2 linked regions of the Phenylobacterium zucineum HLK1 genome follow. Each later gene encodes a partner of the first gene's protein in a complex. Links are inferred from orthologs where the notes say so. Each region holds a gene or a part of one and is shown on either strand. Other genes may lie near its edges.

Region 1 (11,573 bases):
GGGCCTGGACGTCCGTACGCAATACGGCTGGTCCGACCTCGGCGGCGGCGAGACCGCCTTCATCAGCGCCGTCGGCGGCAAGAACTTCCTCGACGGCCGCGCGAACGTGACCGCGGCCCTGGAGTACTCCAACACCGACGCCATCGATCCGCGCGACCGCAAGTTCTCGCGTCCGGGCTCGCGCGAGGTGCTGGTCAACAACCCCATGCGCTACAACGACGGCCTCGACGCCTCGGTGTGGGGGACCTACGACCTCAGCTTCGCGCGCGACGTGCGCTACATCGACACCGCGACCGGTGGCGCGGTCTTCTCGAACAACAACTCGGACTCGATCTCGGGGGCCAACTTCCAGGGCAACGGCCAGCCCTGGCGCGACGGCCTGTACGCCGGCGGCTTCTCGATGATCGGCGGCTCGGGCACGCCCACCGACCTCTTCCAGACCGAGCTGCTGCCGGGGCTGGAGCGCTGGACCGGCTACGTGGCCGGCACGTTCGAGCTCACCGACAACCACCGCCTGTTCGGCGAGTTCAAGTACAACAACGCCAGGACGTCCTTCACGTCCCAGCCGACGTTCGACTACGGCATCTTCGTTCCGATCGACAATCCGTTCATGCCGGAGAGCATCCGCGAGAGCGCGCTGGCGCCCGGCGGGCTGGCGACGGCCGATTCCTGGCTGCCCGATCCGGGCGTGCTGGTGGGCCGCGACAACTTCGACCTCGGCCAGGTGCGCCGCGACGTCGAGCGCGAGACCTTCCGGTCGGTGATCGGCCTGGAAGGGGACTTCACCCCCGACATCGCCTACAGCCTGTCCTACACCTACGGCCAGACCAAGGAAGACAACCGGGAGCTCAACAACCGGAACAACCTGCGCTGGTTCGCCGCCATCGACGCGGTGCGCGACCCGGCCAGCGGGAACATCGTCTGCCGCTCCAGCCTCGATCCGTCGGCCATCCCGTACGGCGATCTCTACGGCAACGGCATCGACGCGGCCGCCTGGGCGGGAGCCTATGCGCCGAACGCCTCGGGCTGCGTGCCGGTGAACATCTTCGGCGAGAGCGTCTCGGACGAGGCGCGCGCCTGGATCAACGGCGTCGCCCGCTCCTCGGCCAAGATCGAGCAGCACGTGCTGAACGGTTACGTCTCGGGCAACACCGAGGCCTTCTTCCGCCTGCCGGCCGGCCCGGTCGGCTTCGTGCTGGGCGCCGAGTACCGCAAGGAGAAGAGCCGCTTCACGCCTTCGGACGAGGAGCTGCTGGGCGCGCAGTACGGCTATGACGTCACCTGGCTCGGCCAGGGCGCGATCAGCACCGGCGCGTTCGACGTCTACGAGCTGTTCGGCGAACTGGCGGTCCCGGTCCTGCGCGACCTGCCGTTCGTCCAGTCGCTGGACGTGAACGCCGCCTACCGGTTCTCGGACTATTCGACGATCAGCACGACCAACACCTGGAACCTCGGCGGACAGTGGCGGGTCAACGACGACCTGATGATCCGCGGCAGCCGCGCCCGGGCGGTCCGCGCGCCGAACATCAACGAGCTGTTCCTGCCGCAGACCCAGACGTTCCGCACGATCACCGACCCGTGCGATTACCGGAACGTCGAGGCGGGCAGCCAGTACCGCCTGGCCAACTGCATCGCCGACCTGGGCTTCGACCCGATCGCGACCCAGTTCATCAACACCACCTCCTCGTCGGTGGAAGGCGTGGTCGGCGGCAACCCGGACCTCGGCCCGGAGAAGGGCGACACCTGGACCCTCGGCGCGGTCTTCACGCCGCGCTTCGCGCCCGGCCTGTCGCTCTCGCTGGACTGGTACCGCATCCGGCTGACCGACGCGGTGAACCTGTTCACCGCCAACACCATCATCGAGAGCTGTTACGACCTCGAACAGCCGAACGACTTCTGCAACCTGTTCACCCGCGACGCGTCCACCCGCTTCGTGGACTCGTTCCAGGAGTACTCGGTGAACGTCTCGAAGTACGAGACCGAGGGCTTCGACTTCGTGGCCCAGTACCGCTTCCGTCCGACGGACTTCGGCCTGTCGCGGGATATCGGCGAATTCCAGCTCGCGCTGGCCGCCAACCGCACCACCAAGCTCGAGTTCACCGAGGTGGAGGGCGCCGATCCGTCGAGCGAGCTGGGCTACGTGGGCGCGCCCAAGTGGCAGGCCAACTTCGACCTGACCTGGATGTGGAACGACCTGATGGTCAACTACGGGTTCAACTGGTTCGACGAGACCAAGCGCTACACCGACGAGCGCCGCGCCTCGAGCCCGAACTACGTGCCCGAGGAGTACTGGTACTACTCGGAGCGGGCGACCCACGACATCCAGGTGCAGTACAACCTGCAGGACCGATACGCCCTCTACGGCGGGGTGAACAACTTCACCAACCAGCTGCCCGACCGCGGCACGACCGGCGTGAACTCGACCGGCGCCGCCGCCTTCACCTCGGGCGCCACGCCCGTGGGGCCGCTGGGCCGGTTCTTCTACGTGGGCCTGAAGGCCAGCTTCTAGGCCCGGCTTCCAGGCTTGGCCGCTCCGGCGGCTTGAGCAGACGACCGCGAGCTGCGCATCCTTTGCGGATGCGCAGCTTCGCCGTTCTCATCCCCCTCTCGCTGCTGGCCGCGCCCGCCGCGGCCCAGCCGGCCGTCGGGCCGCTGGTCAGGCCCATCGCCGTGATCGAGGCCACCCTCACCGGCCAGCCGATCTCGCCGCCGTCCGGCCCGGTGCGGGTGACCGTCTCGGAGACGACGATCGCCCCCGGCGAACGCCTGCCGCCGCACAAGCACCCGTACCCGCGGATCGTCCAGGTGCTGTCGGGCCGCCTGAAGGTCACCCACCTCGATACGGGGACGGTCAGCGAGCCGGCCCCCGGCGACTGGCTGGTGGACTCCGTGGACCAGTGGCACGAAGGCGTCGTCGTCGGAGACGAGCCGGTGCGCCTGCTGACCATCGACCAGGCGCCGCCCGGCGCGGCCGTCACCGTCCCCAGGCCCTAGCGGCAAGCCGCACCATTTCCTTGCGCAAGTCTCCGGGCGCGGGCAGCTTGCCCCCCGTGGCGACATCGACCGACTCCCTGGCCGCGCTGATGCCGCGCATCGCCGATGGCGACCGCGAGGCCCTGCGACAATTGTACGAGGCCACCTCCTCGAAGCTATTTGGCGTCTGCCTGCGTATCCTCGCCGACCGCGAGGAGTCCGAAGACGTGCTGCAGGAGGTCTACGTCACGATCTGGCGACGCGCCGACCGCTTCGATGCGGCCCGGGCGAGCGTCATGACGTGGATCGCCACCATCGCCCGCAACCGCGCGATCGACCGCCTCCGCGCGCGCGGCCCGATGGCCCGGGCCGAGCCGGTGGAAGAGCTCGAGATCGCCGACGAGAGCCAGGTGGGCGCCGAGGCCCTGCTGTCGGCCGCCGACGACCGGGCGCGCCTGGCCGCCTGCCTGGGCGAACTGGACGAGCGGACGCAGACGGTCATCCGCACCGCCTTCTTCGAAGGCGTCACCTATGACGCGCTGGCCCGGCGGATGGAGACGCCGCTGGGGACGGTGAAGAGCTGGATCCGCCGCGGTCTCGCCAAACTCCGGGGGTGCCTGGAGCAATGAGCGAAGCGCCCGAACTGGAAGGCCTCGAGGCCCTGGCCGCCGAGCACGCGCTGGGCGTGCTGACCGGCGCCGAGCGCGCCGAGGCCGAGGTCCGGATGGCCCGCGATCCCGTCTTCGCGGCCCAGGTGGACGCCTGGCGCATCCGCCTCGCGCCGCTGGTGGACGGCGTGACGCCGGTCGCCCCGCCCGCCGGCCTGTGGGAGCGGATCGCCAGGCGCCTGCCGGCCAATGACAATCCCCGCGCCGTGCGGCGGCTGAGATTCTGGCGCGCCGCCGCCATGGGCGGCTTCGGCCTGGCCGCCGCCAGCCTTGCGGCCGTCGTGGTGGTCGCCAACCGGCCGCCGACCGTGATCCAGGCCCCGCCGGCCCAGCCGGGGCCGCTGCTGAACGCCAGCCTGATGCCGCAGGCGGGCGGCGTGCAGCCGCTGTTCGTCGCCGCCTACGACCCGCAGCGGAAGGCGCTGATCGTCACCTCCCTGGTGCCGCCGGGGACCGATCCGCTGCACGTGCACCAGCTCTGGCTGATCCCGGGCGACGGCAAGCCGCGTTCGCTCGGCATGGTCGAGCCCGGGACGTCCCGGGCCATGCCGATGCCGGAGACCCTCGACCGGATGGTCTCGGAGGGCGCCGAACTCGCCGTCTCGGTCGAGCCGCCGGGCGGCTCCACGGATCCCCAGGGTCCGAGCGGCCCGATCGCGGCCCGCGGCGCGCTCGGCCGCATCTAGCCGGGCCGGATCCGGCCCTAGGTCAGCGCCCGCAGCCAGGCCGGCAGCTCGGCGAGGCTGGACAGCTCCGTAAAGCGCGGGTGGTTCTCCGGGGCGTCGGCGACCTCGTGCTCCCAGACCAGCTCATAAGGGACGTAGGCCGCATAGGCGCCCGCCTCCAGCGCCGGCAGGATGTCCGAGCGCATGGAGTTGCCGCACATGGCGGCCCGGGCTGCGCCCGCGCCGTGGCGGGCGAACACCCGCTCGTAGGTGCCCGCGTCCTTCTCGGAGACGATCTCGACGGCGACGAACAGTTCGCCGAGGCCCGAGGCCGCCAGCTTCTGCTCCTGGTGCAGCAGGTCGCCCTTGGTGATCAGCACCAGCCGGTAATCCTGGGCGAGGTCGGCCAGCGCCTGCTCGACGCCCGGCAGCGGCTCGACCGGATGGGTCAGCATCTCGCGCCCGGCGGCCAGGATCTCGGCGATCAGCCGGCTGGGCGCCTCGTTGCCGGTCAGCTCCATCGCCGTCTCGATCATCGAGAGCGTGAAGCCCTTCACGCCATAGCCGTAGAGCCGCAGGTTGCGCTTCTCGACGTCGCGCAGCTTGGCCATCAGGTCCTGCGGATCGGCCAGGTGCGCCATGAGCGCGACGAAGCGGTCCTGGGTCAGGCGGAAGATGCCTTCGTTGTGCCAGAGCGTGTCGTCGGCATCGAGGCCGACCGTGGTGATGCGCATGGCGCGCTCTTACGGCGCGTCCCCGGCGGTGCGCAATCTCGGGCGGTGCGCCGTCAGGCGCAGGCGGCGTGGGCCTTGAGGACGCGCTCGACCTGGGCCGGAAAGCGGGCGAGGGCCGCGGCCGGGCGGATCGGGCGGCGCACCAGCTCGCCGCCGCAGTTGGGGCAGGCGCCGCCGAGGCGGCTCTCGGCGCAGTCGGCGCAGAAGGTGCATTCGAAGGTGCAGATCCGCGCCTCCCGGCTGTCGGGCGGCAGGTCGCGGTCGCAGCATTCGCAGTTGGGTCGCAGGGCCAGCATGGCGGTCAGCATGATCCAACCGCCGCGCGGCGGAAAGGACAGGTTTCCCTCGATTCCTGCCGACTACTCCCCGAACCCTTCGCCGGGCTCCAGCGGCGACAGGCGCAGGAGGCGCGAGTCCGCCACGCCGGCGGTGCGGTGCTGCACCAGCTCGCGGTATTCGGGATCGCGGACCATGGCGATGAAGGCGTCGGCGTTGGGGTATTCGGCGATGAACGCCAGGTCCCAGGCCTCGGACTGCGGGCCCGTCACCATCACCTGCGGCTTGCCTGCCCAGACCTGCCGCCCGCCCAGGCGCTTGAAGATGGGGGCCGTGGTCCGGCCGTAGGCGCGGTAGGCGTCGAGCCCGGTCAGGTCCTTGCCGTGGTCGGGGTGGCCTTCCGGATACTCGGCCTTGGGCTTCAGCCGGATCAGGTTCAGCATGTGGATCGGCTGGTCGCGCGGCAGCGACTTGAACGCCTCCCAGGCCTCGCGTTCCGGATCGATGTGCGCCATAGCGTCCCTCCGATTGACCACGTAGGCGCGAGTCACTACCTACGCGGCCGTTTGCCTACAAGGAGAGACCCCATGAGCCGCGAACTGCTGCCCGGCGCAACTGGCGTGCTCGCGCTCGCGGATGGGACCGTCCTCCAGGGGATCGGCGTCGGCGCGGTCGGCGAGGCCGTCGGCGAGGTGTGCTTCAACACCGCCATGACCGGGTACCAGGAGATCCTCACCGACCCCTCCTACATGGCCCAGATCGTGGCCTTCACCTTCCCGCACGTGGGCAACGTGGGAACCAACGTGCAGGACATCGAGCAGATGTCGGGCTCGGCCGAGACGGCCGCCCGCGGCGCGATCTTCCGCGACGTCCCCACCCGCCCGGCCAACTGGCGGGCCGACGCCGATCTGGAGACGTGGATGGCCCGCCGCGGCGTCGTCGGCCTGGCCGGCGTCGACACCCGGGCCCTGACCCGCCGGATCCGCGAGCACGGCATGCCGCACGCGGTGATCGCCCATGACCCCGAGGGCAAGTTCGACCTGGACGCCCTGGTGGCCAAGGCGCGCGAATGGAACGGCCTCGTCGGGCTCGACCTGGCCAAGGACGCTTCGTGCCTGCAGCCGTTCGTCTACGAGGAGGGCCTGTGGAGCTGGGAGGAGGGCTACGCCAAGGCCCCCGAGCAGCCGAAGTACGACGTGGTGGTCATGGACTTCGGCGTGAAGCGCAACATCCTGCGCGCGCTGACGTCCGTCGGGGCGCGGGTGACGGTGGTGCCGGCCAACACGCCCGCCGAGGACATCCTGAAGCGCAATCCGGACGGTGTGCTGCTGTCGAACGGCCCGGGCGACCCGGCCGCCACGGGCGAGTACGCCGTGCCCGAGATCCGCAAGCTGGTGGACAGCGGCAAGCCGGTCTTCGGCATCTGCCTGGGCCACCAGATGCTGGCGCTCGCGCTCGGGGCCAAGACCGTGAAGATGGACCAGGGCCACCACGGCGCGAACCATCCCGTGAAGGACCTCACCACCGGAAAGGTGGAGATCGTCTCGATGAACCACGGCTTCACCGTCGACCGCGACAGCCTGCCGGCCCCCGTGGTCGAGACCCACGTCAGCCTGTTCGACGGCACCAACGCGGGCCTGGCCCTGACGGACAAGCCGGTCTTCTCCGTGCAGCACCACCCGGAGGCCTCGCCCGGCCCCACCGACAGCCTCTACCTGTTCGAACGGTTCGCCGGCCTGATGGACGGCAAGCGGTAGGCCGCGCGTCCTTTCCCGCCTGGGAGGGGAGAGAAAAAAATCCGCCGCCGCCGTGTCACACCGGCCGACCCTCCTCCGTCCTAGGGGCGTGGACGAGGGAGGCGCAGCGTGGCGCGCAACTGGGATCGATGGCTGGCGGGCCTGACCGCCGCGGTGCTGGGCGCCAATGGCCTGGCCATGCTCTTCGGGCCCCTGGCCTGGTATGACGCGGTTCCCGGCGTGCCGGCGACCGGCCCGTTCAATCCCCACTTCGTCCGGGACATCGGCGCGGCCTACCTGGTCGCGGCCCTCGGCCTGGCCTGGTTCGCCTGGCGACCGCGCCAGGGCTGGCCGGCCATGGCCGCCGGCGCGGCTTTCCTGACCTTCCACGCCGCCATCCACGTCTATGACGCCGCCTGCGGGACGAGCCCGCTCGCCGACGTGCGGCAGGACTTCGTCGGCGTCTACCTGCTGGCCGCCATCCCCCTGCTGCTCGCGCTCGTCCGCAGACCTGCGCCTCGCTGAGCCCATGACCGAGGAGAACGACATGCTCCTGAGAGCCTGCCTCTCGCGCTGGATCGACGGTTTCGAGCGGCGCTACGGCTACGATGCCGCCTATATGCGCCACGTGCTGCGGGCGAGCCCGGCCAGCCTGATGAAGTTCGGCTTCGGGACCCGCGCGGCCGATGTCAGGGCGGCGCCGGCCGAGGCGCTGGTCGCCGCCGGCCTGGTCGGCACGATGTCCGAGGACTGCGGCCCCTGCACCCAGATCGCCTGCGACATCGCCGTCGAGAACGGCGTCGATCCGGCGGTCCTCCGCGCCCTCCTGGACGGCGACGAGTCGGCGATGGGCGAGACGGCGGCGCTGGCCTGGCGCTTCGCCAGGGCGAGCCTTGCTCGCGACATGGAGGCCTGCGACCCGCTCCGCGACGAGATCGTGCGCCGCTGGGGCGATCCGGCGCTGGTCGCCATCTCGCTCGCGATCACCGCCTCGCGCATGTACCCGACGCTCAAGTACGCCCTCGGCTACGGCAAGGCCTGTTCCCGCGTCACGGTCGGCGGCGAAGCCATCGCCCCGCGCCGGCTGGCGGCGTAGGATCGCGGGCCATGGACGCCGTCCTCACCGACGCCTTCGAGGCCAGCCGGCCGCGGCTGAATCGGCTGGCCTACCGCATGCTGGGCTCGGTCGCCGAGGCCGAGGACGCCGTGCAGGACGCCTGGCTGCGCTGGACGCGGGCCGGGGAGGGGATCGCCGATCCCGCCGCCTGGCTCGTGCGCGCGACCACCCGCCTGTGCATCGACCGCCTGCGGGCGGCGAAGGCCGAGCGCGAGGCTTACCGCGGCCCCTGGCTGCCCGAGCCGCTGATCGAGCCCCTGACCGAGGACCCCGTGGAGCGGGCCGAGGACGTCTCGGTGGCCTTCCTGCTGGCGCTGGAGCGGCTCTCGCCGCTGGAGCGGGCGGTGTTCCTGCTGCACGACGTGTTCGAACAGGACTACGCCCAGGTCGCCGAGACCCTCGGCCGCTCGGAAGCGGCCGTGCGCCAGCTCGCCAGCCGCGCGCGGGCCCACGTGCAGGACGCCAGGCCCCGGTTCTCGGTGGACCACCAGAAGGCCGTGCGGCTGGCCGAGGCGTTCGCCCACGCCGCGCTCACCGCCGACGCGAGCGCGCTCTCCTCGCTGCTGGCCGAGGACGCGATCCTCGTCAGCGACGGCGGCGGCAAGCGGACGGCGGCGCTTCGGGTGCTGGTCGGCCGGGATGACGTGATGTCGCTGCTGCGCGGGGTCCGCTGGCGCTATCCGGCCTACTACGGCGCCGGCGCCTACGAGACGGTGCGGATCAACGGCTATCCGGGGCTGCTGCTGCGGCTGGAGGACGGGCCCCAGACGTTCGCCTTCCAGCCCGACGAGGAGGGGCGGATCGCCGCCATCTACATCATGCGCAATCCGGAGAAGCTGGCGCATCTCCGCTAGCGACCGACTCGTCGCACCGTTTCGGCGCTATCATCCACAGGCGCGCGCGACTCATCCACAGGCCCTCGCCGCGCAAGGTGGTAGCGGTTTCCCATGGTCGGGCGGTTCGACGAGCGCTTCATCGAAGAGATCAAGGGACGGCTGCGGCCGTCCGACGTGATCGGCAAGACCGTGAAGCTGCGCAAGCAGGGCCGCGAGTACGTGGGCCTGTCGCCGTTCAACAAGGAGAAGACCCCCTCGTTCTTCGTGAACGACGAGAAGGGCCAGTTCTTCGATTTCTCGTCGGGCAAGACCGGCGACATCATCACCTTCCTGCAGGAGACCGAGCGGCTCTCGTTCGCCGAGGCGGTGGAAAAGCTGGCGGCCGAGGCGGGGCTGGCGCTGCCGGCGGCAGACCCGCGCGGCGCCGAGGTCGAGAAGAAGCGCCAGGGCCTCGCCGACTGGCTGGAGCTGGCCGCCCAGTGGTTCGAGGCCGAGCTGAAACGGCCGGTGGGCCGCGACGCCCGCGCATACCTCGAGAAGCGCGGCCTGCCCGAGAAGGAATGGGCGAGGTTCCGCCTGGGCTTCTCGCCTTCGGGCCGCACCGCGCTGAAGGACTATCTGGTGACCAAGGGCGCCCGTCCGGCCGAGCTGGTCGAGGCGGGCCTGCTGATCGCCCCCGAGGACGGCGGCGCGCCCTACGACCGCTTCCGCGACCGGATCATCTTCCCGATCCTGGACGCCCGCGGCCGGGTGGTCTCGTTCGGCGGCCGGGCGATGGACCCGAACGCCCGCGCCAAGTACCTGAACGGCCCCGAGACGGTGGTCTTCCACAAGGGGAACAACCTCTACGGCCTCTCCGAGGCGCGGAAGATCCTGGCCGCGGCGCCGACCGGCGACGAGCCGCCGCTGGTCGTGGTGGAAGGCTACATGGACGTGATCGCCTGCCAACGGGCGGGCATTCCGTCCGTCGCGCCCATGGGCACGGCGCTGACCGAGGAGCAGATGGAGGTGCTGTGGCGCCACCATCCCGAACCGACGCTGTGCTTCGACGGCGACCGGGCGGGCCGGCAGGCCGCCGGGCGGGCCATCGACCGGGCGCTGCCGCTGCTGAAGCCCGGCAAGAGCTTCAAGTTCGCCCTGGTCGAGGGGGGCAAGGACCCCGACGACGTGCTGCGCGAGCAGGGCCCCGCGGCCTTGAAGTCGCAGCTGGAGAAGACCACGCCGTTCGCCGAGGCGCTGTTCGTGCGCGAGCGCGACCTGGAGCCGCTGGACACGCCCGAGCGGCGCACCGCGCTGAAGGTGCGCCTGCGCAAGCTCGCCGCCACGATCGCCGATCCGGACCTGGCGCAGGCCTACAAGGAGGACCTGCTGGGCCGGTTCGAGCAGCTGTGGCCCACCCAGCAGCCGGTCTACACCGTGGGCGCGGCCGGCCGGGAGCTGTCGCGTCACCGCTGGGCCAAGAAGGGCGCGCTGGCCGGCGCGAGCCCCGAGACCAAGCAGGCGGCCCAGGACCTGAAGGCCTCGCCCCGGCCGCTCGCGGCGGCCCTGGCGGTCGCGGCGCTGCACGATCCCAGCCTGATCGACAACTCCATCGAGCTGGTGGGGGCCCGCGGCTTCGGCGACGAACGGCTGGACGCCATCGCCCAGGCGCTGGTGCAGATCCGCTACGAGACCGACGAGGCCGAGTTCGACGGCGTGGTGCGCCGCCTGCGCTCCCGCGGGGTGTCGCAGGAGCTGATCGCCAAGCTGGAGCGGGACGCCCGGCGCGCCGGCGTGAGCGCCCCGTTCCTCGACGCCACGGCCGCCCGCGACCGGGTCCGGGCGCTGTGGAGCCAGGCGTTCGAGCTCCTGATGAAGCTGGAGGCCCTGGAGCGGGCGGTGGCGAGCGCCGTGGGCGACATGGCCCGCGATCCCAGCGCCGCCGCGGCCCTGATCAACCTGAAGGCCGAGCGGGACCACCTGCGCAAGCTGGTCAACTCGGACTGGGCCGGCGAGGCGCACGACAAGCCGGTGCTGCCCCATTGAGGGGTGCGGCGAATCCGCACTGGCACGGGGACTGCCGCAAATCCTCGAACGAATTCATTCGCCTCGGCCGGACGCGGGGGCGCCTTGACTTGCGGGACTCGGCTTGCCATCTGGCGGCGTGCGGATTTAGCGCGCTGTTGACAGGCATCGACCGGGCCGCTGCGACCTTTCGGGCGCGCCCACCTTTAAAGCGGATGCCTCCCTCGATGCGCGGTGATCCCAGGGCTTGCGCTGCGGGGGGCGACCTTCGCGGTCGCTCGGTCGTGGCGGAGCTGCGGCCAGTGGAGCGGGCGCCTGAACACGCACGATCAAAACGGAACGAATTTGGCGGAATACGGGTCGTAACGTCGCGGCCCCTAAGCATTTGAACGCCGCACATTATCTCGGGCCCGCGTCTTGCAGGAGACGGGGACGCCCATGCCGGAGAACTCGATGAGCTCGAACACAGCCGAAGCCGAAACGCCCGAAACCACCCAAGGCGACGGCCCGCTGCTCGACCTGACCGACGCCGCGGTCAAGAAGTTCATCAAGCAGGCCAAGGCC
Region 2 (11,594 bases), 1.2 Mb from region 1 along the record:
CATCCTGCCCGAGCTCACGGCGCGGTCCCTGGCGATCACCGCCGACCGCGACATCACCGACACCTGGGCCGTGCGGCTGGGGGTCGGCCAGCCGCTCGACGACCTGGAGGGCACGAACTTCACGGTCTCCAGCATCCACCGCCTGCGGATGGGCGACCTGGCGCTGAGCGGCGACTACAACAACCGCGACAACTCCTGGAGCCTCGGCGCGCAGCTGAGCTTCGGCCTGAACTACAACCCGGCGGCGGGCGGCTATCAGATGACGCGTCCGGGCCCCGGATCGGGCGGCAGCGTCCTCTTCCACGCCTTCCTGGACGAGAACGCGAACGGCGTCTTCGATCCGGGCGAGGAGCCGGTGAAGGACGTGACCCTCGAGGGCGGGCTGACGCGCGTGAAGACGGGCCCGGACGGCCGCGCCTTCGTGTCCGGCATCGGCGCTGGCCCCACGGCGCGCCTCCTGGTCGGCCTGGACCAGTTGGAGAACCCTTCCGTCTCGACGCCCCCCACCACCCTCGACCTTCGCCCCCGGCCCGGGTCGACGATGGAGATCGCCTATCCGATGCAGCCAACCGGCGACGTGATGGTCCGGCTGATCCTGCGCCGCCCCGACGGCGATCCCGTAGGCCTGGCGGCCGCCCGCCTGGTCCTCATCGGCGAGAAGGGGCGCACGTACGAGGCCGGCACCGAGTTCGACGGCACGGCGATCTTCTCGGGCGTTCCCGTGGGGCGCTATCGGGTGGAGCTCGAGCCCGAGCAGGCGCGGCGGCTGCGGATGCGGCTGGCTGCGCCGCTGACCGCCGTCGTCAAGAACGACGGCGGCTTCGGAACCGACGTGCAGGGTGAAGTCCTCTTCGAGCCGCGCCCTGAGGACGTCGAGCAGACGTCAAGCACGTTGGAAGATGCGGCAGCTTAGTATAGAGGCCTCCCAACTTGTCCGTTCAGCGTAATACCCTCCCCGGCCGCAGGAAGTTCATGCAACTGAGACTTGCAATTCAGGTGATGCTGATTGCATTGCTTGGGCAGGCCGGCGCGGCCCAGGCCCAGACGTTCGGGCTGGGGATCACCGCGTCCCGCCCGGACCTCGGCAGCGTGACCTCGGCCGACGTCGGCGACACCGTCTTCCGGGTGGACGCCGCCACCGGCGCCATCAGCAAGGTCAGCGGCGGCGGCGCCCGTCTGGGCACGGGCACGTCGGTGGTGACCGTCACCGTCACCTGCGGGAACCAGAACGCCTGCAACTCGCGGACCCTGAACGGGACGATCTCGGCCGTCGGCACGCCGACCGGGCGCGCCGGCCCGATGACCAACTTCGACCTGGCGGGATCGGTCATCTCCAACGAGAGCGGCTCGAACCCGCGGACGTTCAGGGTCGGCGCCATCGGAAAGAACTCGTCGAAGACCTTCACCGTCGGCATGGACTTCCCCATCAAGGGCGACAACGCCGGCGGCGGAACGAACGCGGCCCAGTCGTCCTTCACGATCACCCTGACGCCCAACGGCTCAGGGAACACCGTCTCGAAGACCGGGACGGGCCTGGCGACGGTCTATCGGTCGCTCGGCATCGCCAAGAACAGCGACCTGTCCTTCGGCCGGATCGTGCGCCCCGGCAGCGGCAATGGCACGGTCACGATCAACGCCATCACCGGCCTGCGCAGCCTGGGCGGCGCGGCGGTGGGACTGCCGACCCCCTCTCCCTCGCGGGCCAACTACACCGTCTCTGGCGAAGGCGGGCGAACCTTGTCGGTCACCATCCCCTCCTCGATCGTCATGACCCGCGAGGGCGGGACCGAGACGCTTACGGTGACCACGACGAACACCGCCTCGACCCCCAAGCTGAGCTCGATCCTGGGCATGGCGGGAACCTACACCTTCTCGGTCGGCGGCTCGTTCCCGCTGGACAGCACGACGGCGTCGGGCGCCTACAGCGGCGTCTTCAACGTATCGGTGGCGTACAACTGAGGACGGCAGGCTTCTTGCTGACCCGTCCTCCGAAATCGGCGTCGCCGCGGCGGCGCAGCGGCCGTTGAGGGCCGGACTGTACCAATTTGGGGCTAGGGGACCGCTCTGACATGTCGATCATCATCAGCTTCGGGGGCGTCCCCGACGGCGCGTTCAACCTCTACGAGGAAGCGGGCTTCCGGTTCACGACGGCCACCAACGCCCCCGACGCCTTCGAGGGCGGCCTGAGCATCGCCGACCTCGGCACGGGCGAATACATCTTCGTGCGCAACACGGCCGACACCGCCACGGTCGAGAAGCTGGACGGCGGCGCGTTCGGCGTGAGTTCGGTCGATCTCGACGGCTTCCGCTGGACCGGCTTCACGCCGGCCGGGGAGCCCATCCCCGGCTCGTCCGCGGTCCAGATCAACTTCATCGGCTACAAGAGCGACGGGACGACGGTCAGCTGGTCGTTCAGCACCGACGCGAGTTCCGGCTTCCAGACGGCGGTGCTGCCGGCCGACTTCCAGGGCGGGCTGCTGGCGTTCCAGTGGTACGCCGAGGGCGGCTCGGGCCTGACGCTGTTCGACAACCTGACCCTCCAGCAGAACCGTCCCCCGGTGGCGGAGGACTACTCCGGCGAGGGCCGCGCGGGCGAGACGTTCATCGGCCAGCTGGCCGCCTCGGACCCCGACGGGCAGGCGCTGGTCTTCCAGCCGGTGGGCGACCTCCCCCAAGGCGTCACCCTCGATCCCGACGGGCGGTTCTACGTCGAGCCGCTGGAGAGCGACCTGGACCTGCCGGCCGGCCAGAGCCGGGTCGTCACCTTCCAGTACGCGGTGAGCGACGGCGAGGCGGCCTCCGAGCCCCAGACCGTCACCTTCGAGATCCAGGGGGTGACCGCGCCGGGCAAGGTCATCTGGGGCGACAACAAGTCCAATACCCTGACCGGCGATTCCGGTCCCGACACGATCTGGGGCTGGAACGGCGAGGACACCATCGCCGGCGACCGCGGCGACGACTGGCTGGACGGCGACAACGGCAAGGACAACCTCTCGGGCGGGGCCGGCGCCGACACCCTGTGGGGCGGCAACGGCAAGGACACCCTCGTGGGCGGCGCCGGCGACGACAAGCTGTTCGGCGGCCTGGGCGAGGATCACTTCATCTTCGACCAGGGCTCGGGTCGCGACGTGATCTTCGACTTCCAGTCGGGTCACTGGGAGCACCACAAGCACGGCTGGGGCTGGGGCGGCTCAGGCAAGCGTTGGGAGCCGGGCGACCTGATCCAGATCTCGCCGGCGACCGTCGGCAGCTTCGACGAGCTGATGCAGCACGCCGAGCAGAAGTGGTACGGCGTCGAGTTCGACTTCGGCGACGGCTCGTCCCTGACGCTGATGGGCGTGAGCCTGTGGTCGCTGAACGTGGACGACTTCCTCTTCGCATAGCGGCGATCTAGCATCCGGACCGAAGGCTCCGCCGTATCCCTACGGCAGGAGCCAAACCGGGAGATCCACATGCACCGCCTCGTCGCCGCCGCCGCGCTCTGCGCGGTGATCGCCACCCCCGCCGCAGCCGCCCTCAAGCCCGGGGACAAGGCGCCGGACTTCACGGCCCAGGGCTACCAGGCGGGCAAGCCCCTCACCTTCTCGCTCGCCGAGGCGCGGAAGAAGGGGCCGGTGGTGCTCTACTTCTTCCCGGCGGCCGACACGAAAGGCTGCAACATCGAGGCGAAGATGTTCGCCGACGCCATCCCGCAGTTCCAGGCGGCGGGGGCGACCGTGATCGGCGTGACCGCCGGCAACCTCGACAAGCTGCAGCAGATCTCGTCCGACACCGACAAGTGCTCGGGCAAGTTCCCGGTGGCCGCCGATCCGGGGGCCAAGATCGCCAAGCAGTACGACGCCGTGCTGGCGATGAAGCCCGACTGGTCCGACCGGACGTCCTATGTGATCGCGCCCGGCGGCCAGGTGATCCACACCTATTCCAAGCTGGACCCGTCCGAGCACGTCTCCCAGACCCTCAGCGCCGTCAAAGGCTGGAAGGCGGCGAAGAAGTAGCCGCTCAGGAAGGGGTGGGCCGGGAGTCGGCGTCGCAGCCGAACCTGTCGCAGAGCCGGCGCAGGATCTCGCCCTGCGCCGGCGGCATCAGCTCCTCCGTGATCGCGATGGATTCCTGCATCAGCTGCGGAATCCGCGTGATGGCGGCCTGGCCCACCGGGCTCTCGTAGAAGACGACCATCGCCTCGAGCTCCGCCTCGGTGAACGTCCTGGCGTAGACCGGCGTCATCCGCGCCATGAGCTTCGGCGTCACCTCCTCGCGCATGACGTCACGGACGATATGGGCGACGGCGACCCGCTCCTCGTCGCTGAGGTTCAGGTTCGACGAGGCGGCCATCTGGGTGATGATGGCCTGGGTGAGGAGGTCCGCCTGGTTCTCGGCCCCCGTCGCCTTCAACAGCCGCTGGACGAGCTCGAGCGCCTTGGGGGACGGCGACGCCGCCTGCGGTCTTGCCGGCGGGGATGCACCCTGGGACCAGGCCGCCGCAGGCGCAGAGGCCCCAAGCGCGACGACGAGGGCGGCGGCGGCAAGCCTGCGGAACATGGGCGACTCCGGATTGATGGGGCAGGTTCCGCAAGGCAGAGCTGCAGCGCAACCCCGAATTTCCTTGCCCTTCCAGGGGTTTTCCCCTATTGGCCCGCGTCTTCACGGAAGGCGGTCTCATGCGGAACGCGAAAGGGCCGGGAACCCCCCGGTCGCCGCGCTGAGAGCCATCGTTTCCGGCGGACCTTCCGCCGCCGGACGCGCCGCCCTCCCAACCGGAAGAAGGAACTGATGGCCCTCTACGAACACGTGGTCATTTCGCGGCAGGATATCTCGCCGCAGCAGGCCGAAGCCCTGAACGACCAGCTGAAAGCCCTCATCGAACAAGGCGGCGGCTCCGTCGCCAAGATCGAGTACTGGGGTCTGCGCAACCTGACCTACCGGATCAAGAAGAACCGCAAGGGTCACTACTCCCTGCTCGCGATCGACGCTCCGGCGGACGCGGTCAAGGAGATGGAGCGCCAGCTGTCGATCAACGAAGACGTCCTGCGCTACATGACCGTCCGCGTGGACGAACTCGACCTCGAGCTCTCCCCGATCCTCGCCCGCCGCGATCGCGAACGCGAACGCCGCGACGACTCTCCGCAATTCTAGGAAAGGGAGGCTCTCGCATGTCCGAAGAAACCTCCACGGCCGCCACCGGGTCTGCGACCGTCGGCGCTCCCGCCGGCGGCGCTCCGCGCCGTCCGTTCTTCCGCCGCCGCAAGGTGTGCCCGTTCTCCGGCGCCAACGCCCCGAAGATCGACTACAAGGACGTCAAGCTCCTGCAGCGCTACGTGTCCGAGCGCGGCAAGATCGTGCCGTCGCGCATCACCGCGGTGTCCGCCAAGAAGCAGCGCGAGCTGGCCAAGGCCATCAAGCGCGCCCGTTTCCTGGCGCTGCTCCCCTACGTCGTGAAGTAAGGGGGAAGGTCCGATGAAAGTCATTCTGCTCGAACGGCTGGAAGGCTGGGGCGGCCTCGGCGACGTCGTCGACGTCAAGGACGGCTACGCCCGCAACTTCCTCCTCCCCCGCCAGAAGGCGCTCCGCGCCAACGGCGCGAACCTCAAGGTCTTCGAGGCGCAGCGCGCCGAGATCGAAGCCCGCAACGCCAAGGCCAAGGAAGCCGCCGGCAAGGCCGGTGAGAAGCTCGACGGCACGCAGTACGTCCTGATCCGTCAGGCGGGCGAGTCCGGCCAGCTCTACGGCTCGGTGTCGGGCCGCGACGTGGCCGACGCGGTCAACGCCGAAGGCGGCAAGGTCGAGCGCTCGATGGTCGTGCTGGACAAGCCGATCAAGACGCTCGGCATGCACGAGGTGAAGATCCGGCTGCATTCGGAAGTGGCGGTCACCGTCACCCTGAACATCGCCCGCAGCCAGGACGAAGCCGACCGTCAGGCCCGCGGCGAGAACGTGATCGCCTCGCAGTTCGAGGACGAGCGCATGGCGGCCGAACAGGCCGCGGCCGACCTGCTGGAAGGCGGCGCCGGCCAGCAGGCCAGCGAGTACACCGAAGCCCAGGCCTAAGGCCCGCTTCGATAGGTTGCGAGACGGCGCGGGGGGCTTCCTCCCGCGCCGTTTTTCGTGCAGCCAAGCTTCATCCACAGGTTCAGAAAAGTTCTGGGGAGAATTGGTCGCAGCGACATGTGGCGCCCGTGATCGGACGGCCCTGGACCGCTATCGATTGAGGCATGGCGATCGTTCCGGCTCTTGATCTGCGCCCCGTCTCGAACGACGCGGCGATCCCCCACGCTCCAGCCAACATCGAGGCCGAGCAGGCGCTGCTGGGCGCCCTGCTCTACGACAACGCGGCCTTCGAGCGCCTCGGCGACAACTTGCAGGCGCGCCACTTCTTCGAGCCCTTCCACCAGCGGCTCTACGCGGCCATCGAGACCCACATCCGCAAGGGCCAGCTCGCGGAGCCGATCCTGCTCGCCGAGCAGTTCGCCCGCGACCCAGCATTCGAGGAGCTGGGCGGCGTCCGCTACCTGGCCGATCTCGTGGAGCGCGCCCCGCCCGCGGCCAACGCCCCGGACTATGCACGGGCGATCTACGACCTCGCCCTGCGGCGTGACCTGATCCGGATCGGCGGCGACATCGCCGCCCAGGCCCAGGCGGGCGACGCCGAGCTCGACGCCCGCGAACAGATCGAACAGGCCGAACAGCAGCTCTACCAGCTGGCCGAGACCGGCGGCGTCTCCCAGGGCTTCGTGCCGTTCTCCGACGCCCTGCAGGGCGCGCTGGCCATGGCGGCCGAGGCGCACAGCCGCGACGGCGGGCTCGCCGGCCTCTCCACCGGCCTGATCGACCTCGACCAGAAGATCGGCGGCATGCACCCGTCCGACCTGATGATCCTGGCCGCCCGCCCGTCGATGGGGAAGACCTCGCTCGCCTGCAACATCGCCTTCGACGTCGCCCGCAACTACGCCTGGGAGCCCCAGCCCGACGGCTCCCGCAAGACGGTCCGCGGCGGCGTGGTGGCCTTCTTCTCGCTGGAAATGAGCGCCGAGCAGCTCGCCCTGCGCCTGCTCGCCGAGGCCTCGGGCGTCTCGGGCGACCGGCTGCGCAAGGGCGAGATCGACGCCATGGAGTTCGGCCGCATCCGCGATGCGGCCATGGAGATCCAGGAGGCGCCGCTCTACATCGACGCCACCGGCGGCATCACCCTGGCCAAGCTGGTGGCCCGCGCCCGCCGGCTGAAGCGGATGGTCGGCCTCGACCTGATTATCGTGGACTACCTCCAGCTGGTCACGACCGGCTCCGGCGGCCCCGACAACCGGGTGCAGGAGGTCTCGATGATCACCCAGGGCATGAAGGCGCTGGCCAAGGAGCTGAACGTGCCGGTGCTGGCGCTCAGCCAGCTCAGCCGCCAGGTCGAGAACCGCGAGGACAAGAAGCCCCAGCTCTCGGACCTGCGCGAATCCGGCTCGATCGAACAGGACGCCGACATGGTGATGTTCGTGTACCGCGAGGAGTACTACCTCAGCCGCCTGGAGCCCCGCGAAGGCACCGAGGAGCACTTCAAGTGGCAGGAGCAGATGGACCAGGTGCAGGGGCTGGCCGAGCTCATTATCGGCAAGCAGCGTCACGGCCCCATCGGCACGGTGAAGCTGTCGTTCAACTCCGACACGACCAAGTTCGGCAACCTGGCCCGCGACTCGAGCCGCTACGAGCCCCACTAGGGCGGCGGCCGCGCCCCTACGAGAACTGCAGCGGCCCGCCCAGCTCGGCCGCCCGGGCGATCGCCAGGGCCCTGAGCGCGCCCACCGCGAGCGCGGCCAGCAGGATGCTGGCGAAGTAGGTCAGGGCCCTCTCCGGATCGGGCCGCATCAGCCGCGGCAGGCCCAGGTAGAGCGTCCAGGCGCACCAGAGCGCCGCGAGCAGCCCCACCGGGAGCGCGAGGTTCGGGTAGAGATGGGCCGCCCCCGCCACCCAGGCGGCCGCGCCCGAATAGCCGACCAGCTTGAGCGCCTGGTCCCGCTCCCGCAGCCCGCCGAATAGGGGCCCCATGGCGGCGACCAGCCAGGCGAGCCCCCAGACCCCGACCAGCGTCAGCACATAGCCGACCACCGCCTCCGACAGGATCGAGACGAGGCTGGGGCGGACGCCCACGTCCGCGAAGCTGATCCCGAACAGATAGGTCCCGAGCGCTCCGCACACGGCCGGTATGGCGGCCAGCGGCGCCACGAAGCGGCCCAGCACCTGGCGCTCGCCGCCCGGTTCCGGTGCGACGGTCTCCCAGGTTCGCGCCGGCCGCAGGATCATCGCGCCGGCCCGCCGGGCCAGCCACGCCAGACTCATCCAGCCCTCCGAACAGCTCCCGGCATCTGACTAGCACGCGCCGCGTGGCCGCACAGACCCCGGCGCTGCGGTCGGCTAGACTTGGGATCCCTCGAATCAGGAGCATCCCGTGGCCCGCGACGGCGCCGTCTATGCCTGCCAGTCCTGCGGCGCCGTGCAGACCCGCTGGTCCGGGCAGTGTCCCGCCTGCGGGGCCTGGAACTCGCTGGTCGAGGAGCTGACCAGCCGCCCGCCGGGCGCCCTGAAGCCGTCCAAGGCGACCCGCGCCCGGGGCCTGGCCTTCCAGGGCCTGGAGGACGCCACCCCTGCCCCTCCGCGCATCGCCACGGGCGTGGAGGAGTTCGACCGCGTGTGCGGCGGCGGGGTCGTGCCGGGCTCGGCCATCCTGCTGGGCGGCGATCCCGGCGTGGGCAAGTCCACGCTCCTGCTGCAGGTGGCCGCCAGCGCCGCCCGCCGGGGCGCCCGCTGCGCCTACATCTCTGGCGAAGAGGCCGTGGAGCAGGTTCGCGGCCGTGCCCAGCGCATGGGCCTGGCCGACGCGCCGGTGAAGCTCGCCGCCGAGACCAGCCTGCGGGCCATCACCGACGGGCTGAAGGCCGAGGACTTCGACCTGGTGGTGATCGATTCCATCCAGACCCTGTGGAGCGACGCCCACGAGGCAGGGCCGGGCTCCGTCACCCAGGTGCGCGCCGCCGCAGGCGAGCTGGTGCGTCTGGCGAAGAAGCGGGGGCTGGCGGTGATCCTCGTCGGCCACGTGACCAAGGAAGGCACGATCGCCGGTCCCCGGGTCGTGGAGCACATGGTGGACGCCGTCTTCGCCTTCGAGGGCGAGCGCGGCTATCCCTTCCGCATCCTGCGCGGCGCCAAGAACCGCTTCGGCGCCACCGACGAGATCGGCGTGTTCGAGATGAACGACGCGGGCCTCTCCGAGGTGAAGAACCCCTCGGCGCTGTTCCTCAACACCTCGGGCGAGCGGGCGGCCGGCGCGGCGGTGTTCGCGGGCATCGAGGGCTCGCGCCCCGTCCTGGTGGAGATCCAGGCGCTCGTCGCCCCCTCGGCCTACGGCACGCCCCGAAGGGCGGTGGTCGGCTGGGATTCCGGGCGGCTGGCGATGGTGCTGGCGGTCCTGGAGGCCCGGTGCGGCCTTGGTTTCGGGGACCGGGACGTCTATCTGAACGTGGCGGGGGGCCTTCGGATCACCGAGCCCGCCGCAGACCTCGCCGCCGCCGCGGCGCTCGCCTCTTCCGCCTTCGACCAGGCCCTGCCGCAGGACTGCGTGGTCTTCGGCGAGATCAGCCTGTCGGGCGAGGTGCGCTCGGTCAGCCGGATGGACGCCCGCCTGAAGGAGGCCGCAAAGCTCGGCTTCCGTCGCGGGCTCGGTCCCGCCGACGTCGAAGCCGCGGGCGGCATGACATTCACCGGGGTGAGCCGCCTCGCGGACGCCGTTCGCCGGATCGGCGACGGCGCATGGGACTAGGAATGACGCAGTTCGATTTCATCGTCCTGGCGCTGCTGCTGATTTCGGCGGCGGTCGGCTTCGCCAGGGGCGCGGTGCGCGAGATCGCGGCCCTCGTGGCGCTGATCGGCGCGGCCCTGCTGGCGATCTTCGGACTGCCGCTGTCCGCGCCGGTGGTGCGGGAGGTCGTCCGCCCCGACTGGCTGGGAACGGCCGCCGCCCTGATCCTGGTGTTCGGGACCGCTTATGTCGTCCTGCGTCTGATCGGCGCAGCCCTTGCGCGGAAGGTGCAGCGCACCGACGTGCTGGGCGCCCTCGACCGGTCCGTCGGCCTGGCCATCGGCCTGGCTCGGGGGCTTCTCGTCCTCGGAGCGCTCTTCCTGATGTTCAACGCCGCCACGCCCCAGGACCTGCGTCCGCGCTGGATCACCGGCGCGACCACCTGGCCGCTCGCGAGCAACATGGGCCGGCTGCTGGAGGCCATGGCCCCCCAGGGCCTGGACATCGCCGAGCGGCTCCGCCCCGCTTTCGACCGGGCGGTGCGAAACGGGTCAGGTGACAGACGCGTGACGGACGGCTACGACGCGCCGCGAAACGGCGAGACGGATCTGGAGAGGTCTCGATGACCCTGTCGGCCAAGGCCATGGCGTACGATCGATGGTCCCCGCCGCCGCGGGACCCGGATGACGATACGCCGCGTCTGGAATGCGGCGTGTTCGGCGTCTTCGACGTCGAAGCGGCCTCGGGGCTCACGGCGCTGGGCCTGCACGCCCTGCAGCACCGTGGCCAGGAAGCCTGCGGCATCGCCTGCTTCGACGGCCAACGCTTCCACACCGAGCGCCACATGGGGCACGTGGGCGACGCCTTCGGCGGCGGCGACCTCAACGAGCGCCTGCCGGGCCAGTCCGCGATCGGGCACACTCGCTATTCGACCGCCGGCGGCAGCTTCATCCGCAACGTCCAGCCGATGTTCGCCGACCTCGAGGCGGGCGGGATCGCCCTCGCCCACAACGGCAACCTCACCAATTTCCTGACGCTGCGCGAGCAGCTGGTCGCCCAGGGCGCCATCTTCCAGTCCACCTCGGACTCCGAGGTCATCCTCCACCTGATCGCCCGGTCGCGTAAGGCCAAGTTCGTCGAGCGGTTCATCGACGCCCTGCAGCAGATCGAGGGCGGCTACGCCCTGGTGGCGCTGACCAACAAGAAGCTGATCGGCGTGCGCGACCCGCTCGGCATCCGGCCGCTCGTCCTCGGCGATCTCGACGGCAAGGCGGTGCTCGCCTCCGAGACCTGCGCCCTGGACATGGTCGGCGCCCGCTTCGTGCGCGACGTCGAGCACGGCGAAATGGTGGTCATCGACCAGGACGGGGTGCAGAGCCTTCGGCCCTTCCCGGCCATGCAGGCGCGCCCCTGCATCTTCGAATACGTCTACTTCGCCCGCCCGGACTCGGTCGTGAACGGCCGCTCGGTCTACGAGGTCCGCAAGCGGATGGGCCGGCGCCTGGCGCAGGAGACCCCCGCCGACGTCGACGTCGTGGTGCCGGTGCCGGACTCCGGCGTCCCCGCCGCCCTGGGCTTCGCCCAGGAGGCGGGCCTTCCCTTCGAGATGGGGATCATCCGGAATCACTATGTGGGCCGGACCTTCATCGAGCCGACCCAGGGCCAGCGCGAGCTGGGCGTGCGGATGAAGCTGTCGCCCAACCGCTCGGTCCTGGCGGGCAAGCGCGTGCTGCTGGTGGACGATTCCATCGTGCGCGGCACCAATTCGGTGCGCGTGGTGCGCATGGTCCGCGAGGCGGGCGCCAAGGAGGTGCATCTG

What was found.
Region 2: the proteins of dnaG (region 1) and PHZ_RS08505 are in contact, whole or in part, in a crystal structure (PDB 2R6A), measured with the Geobacillus stearothermophilus proteins. The link is inferred for Phenylobacterium zucineum HLK1 from one-to-one orthologs. Residues at the interface, in WP_049624496.1 of Geobacillus stearothermophilus: Lys456, Leu457, Leu458, Pro459, Ala460, Asn463, Ala464, Leu467, Leu535, Leu536, Ile537, Ala538, Gln544, Glu545, Asp548, Tyr549, His552; in WP_033016901.1 of Geobacillus stearothermophilus: Ser13, Glu15, Ala16, Gln18, Glu91, Leu92, Asp94, Ala95, Val96, Pro97, Thr98, Ala99, Ala100, Asn101, Tyr104, Tyr105, Ile108.

What each region holds. Positions count from the first base shown.
Region 1 is NC_011144.1:2,961,837-2,973,409, reverse strand. What follows is about bases 8,637-11,573. They hold dnaG (DNA primase), read left to right. Parts: upstream 8,637-9,116; coding sequence 9,117-11,030; downstream 11,031-11,573. Other genes in these bases: rpoD (RNA polymerase sigma factor RpoD), read left to right, coding at 11,463-11,573; sigJ (RNA polymerase sigma factor SigJ), read left to right, coding at 8,637-9,023. Also shown: PHZ_RS14315 (TonB-dependent receptor domain-containing protein), read left to right, coding at 1-2,509; PHZ_RS14310 (cupin domain-containing protein), read left to right, coding at 2,578-2,994; PHZ_RS14305 (sigma-70 family RNA polymerase sigma factor), read left to right, coding at 3,051-3,602; PHZ_RS14300 (anti-sigma factor), read left to right, coding at 3,599-4,327; PHZ_RS14295 (HAD family hydrolase), read right to left, coding at 4,345-5,040; PHZ_RS14290 (DUF1272 domain-containing protein), read right to left, coding at 5,094-5,336; PHZ_RS14285 (DUF1330 domain-containing protein), read right to left, coding at 5,400-5,831; carA (glutamine-hydrolyzing carbamoyl-phosphate synthase small subunit), read left to right, coding at 5,904-7,073; PHZ_RS14275 (hypothetical protein), read left to right, coding at 7,182-7,577; PHZ_RS14270 (hypothetical protein), read left to right, coding at 7,600-8,148; more of sigJ, read left to right, coding at 8,160-8,636. UniProt on the Escherichia coli protein: RNA polymerase that catalyzes the synthesis of short RNA molecules used as primers for DNA polymerase during DNA replication.
Region 2 is NC_011144.1:1,739,797-1,751,390, reverse strand. The notes cover bases 5,497-8,454. They hold PHZ_RS08505 (replicative DNA helicase), read left to right. Parts: upstream 5,497-6,209; coding sequence 6,210-7,700; downstream 7,701-8,454. Other genes in these bases: radA (DNA repair protein RadA), read left to right, coding at 8,429-8,454; PHZ_RS08500 (Yip1 family protein), read right to left, coding at 7,717-8,319; rplI (50S ribosomal protein L9), read left to right, coding at 5,497-6,045. In the rest of the region: PHZ_RS08545 (hypothetical protein), read left to right, coding at 1-913; PHZ_RS21635 (DUF4402 domain-containing protein), read left to right, coding at 973-1,959; PHZ_RS21630 (calcium-binding protein), read left to right, coding at 2,070-3,383; PHZ_RS08530 (peroxiredoxin), read left to right, coding at 3,453-3,995; PHZ_RS08525 (DUF2059 domain-containing protein), read right to left, coding at 4,000-4,539; rpsF (30S ribosomal protein S6), read left to right, coding at 4,771-5,133; rpsR (30S ribosomal protein S18), read left to right, coding at 5,151-5,441; more of rplI, read left to right, coding at 5,455-5,496; more of radA, read left to right, coding at 8,455-9,796; PHZ_RS08490 (CvpA family protein), read left to right, coding at 9,799-10,401; purF (amidophosphoribosyltransferase), read left to right, coding at 10,419-11,594. UniProt on the Escherichia coli protein: The main replicative DNA helicase, it participates in initiation and elongation during chromosome replication. Travels ahead of the DNA replisome, separating dsDNA into templates for DNA synthesis.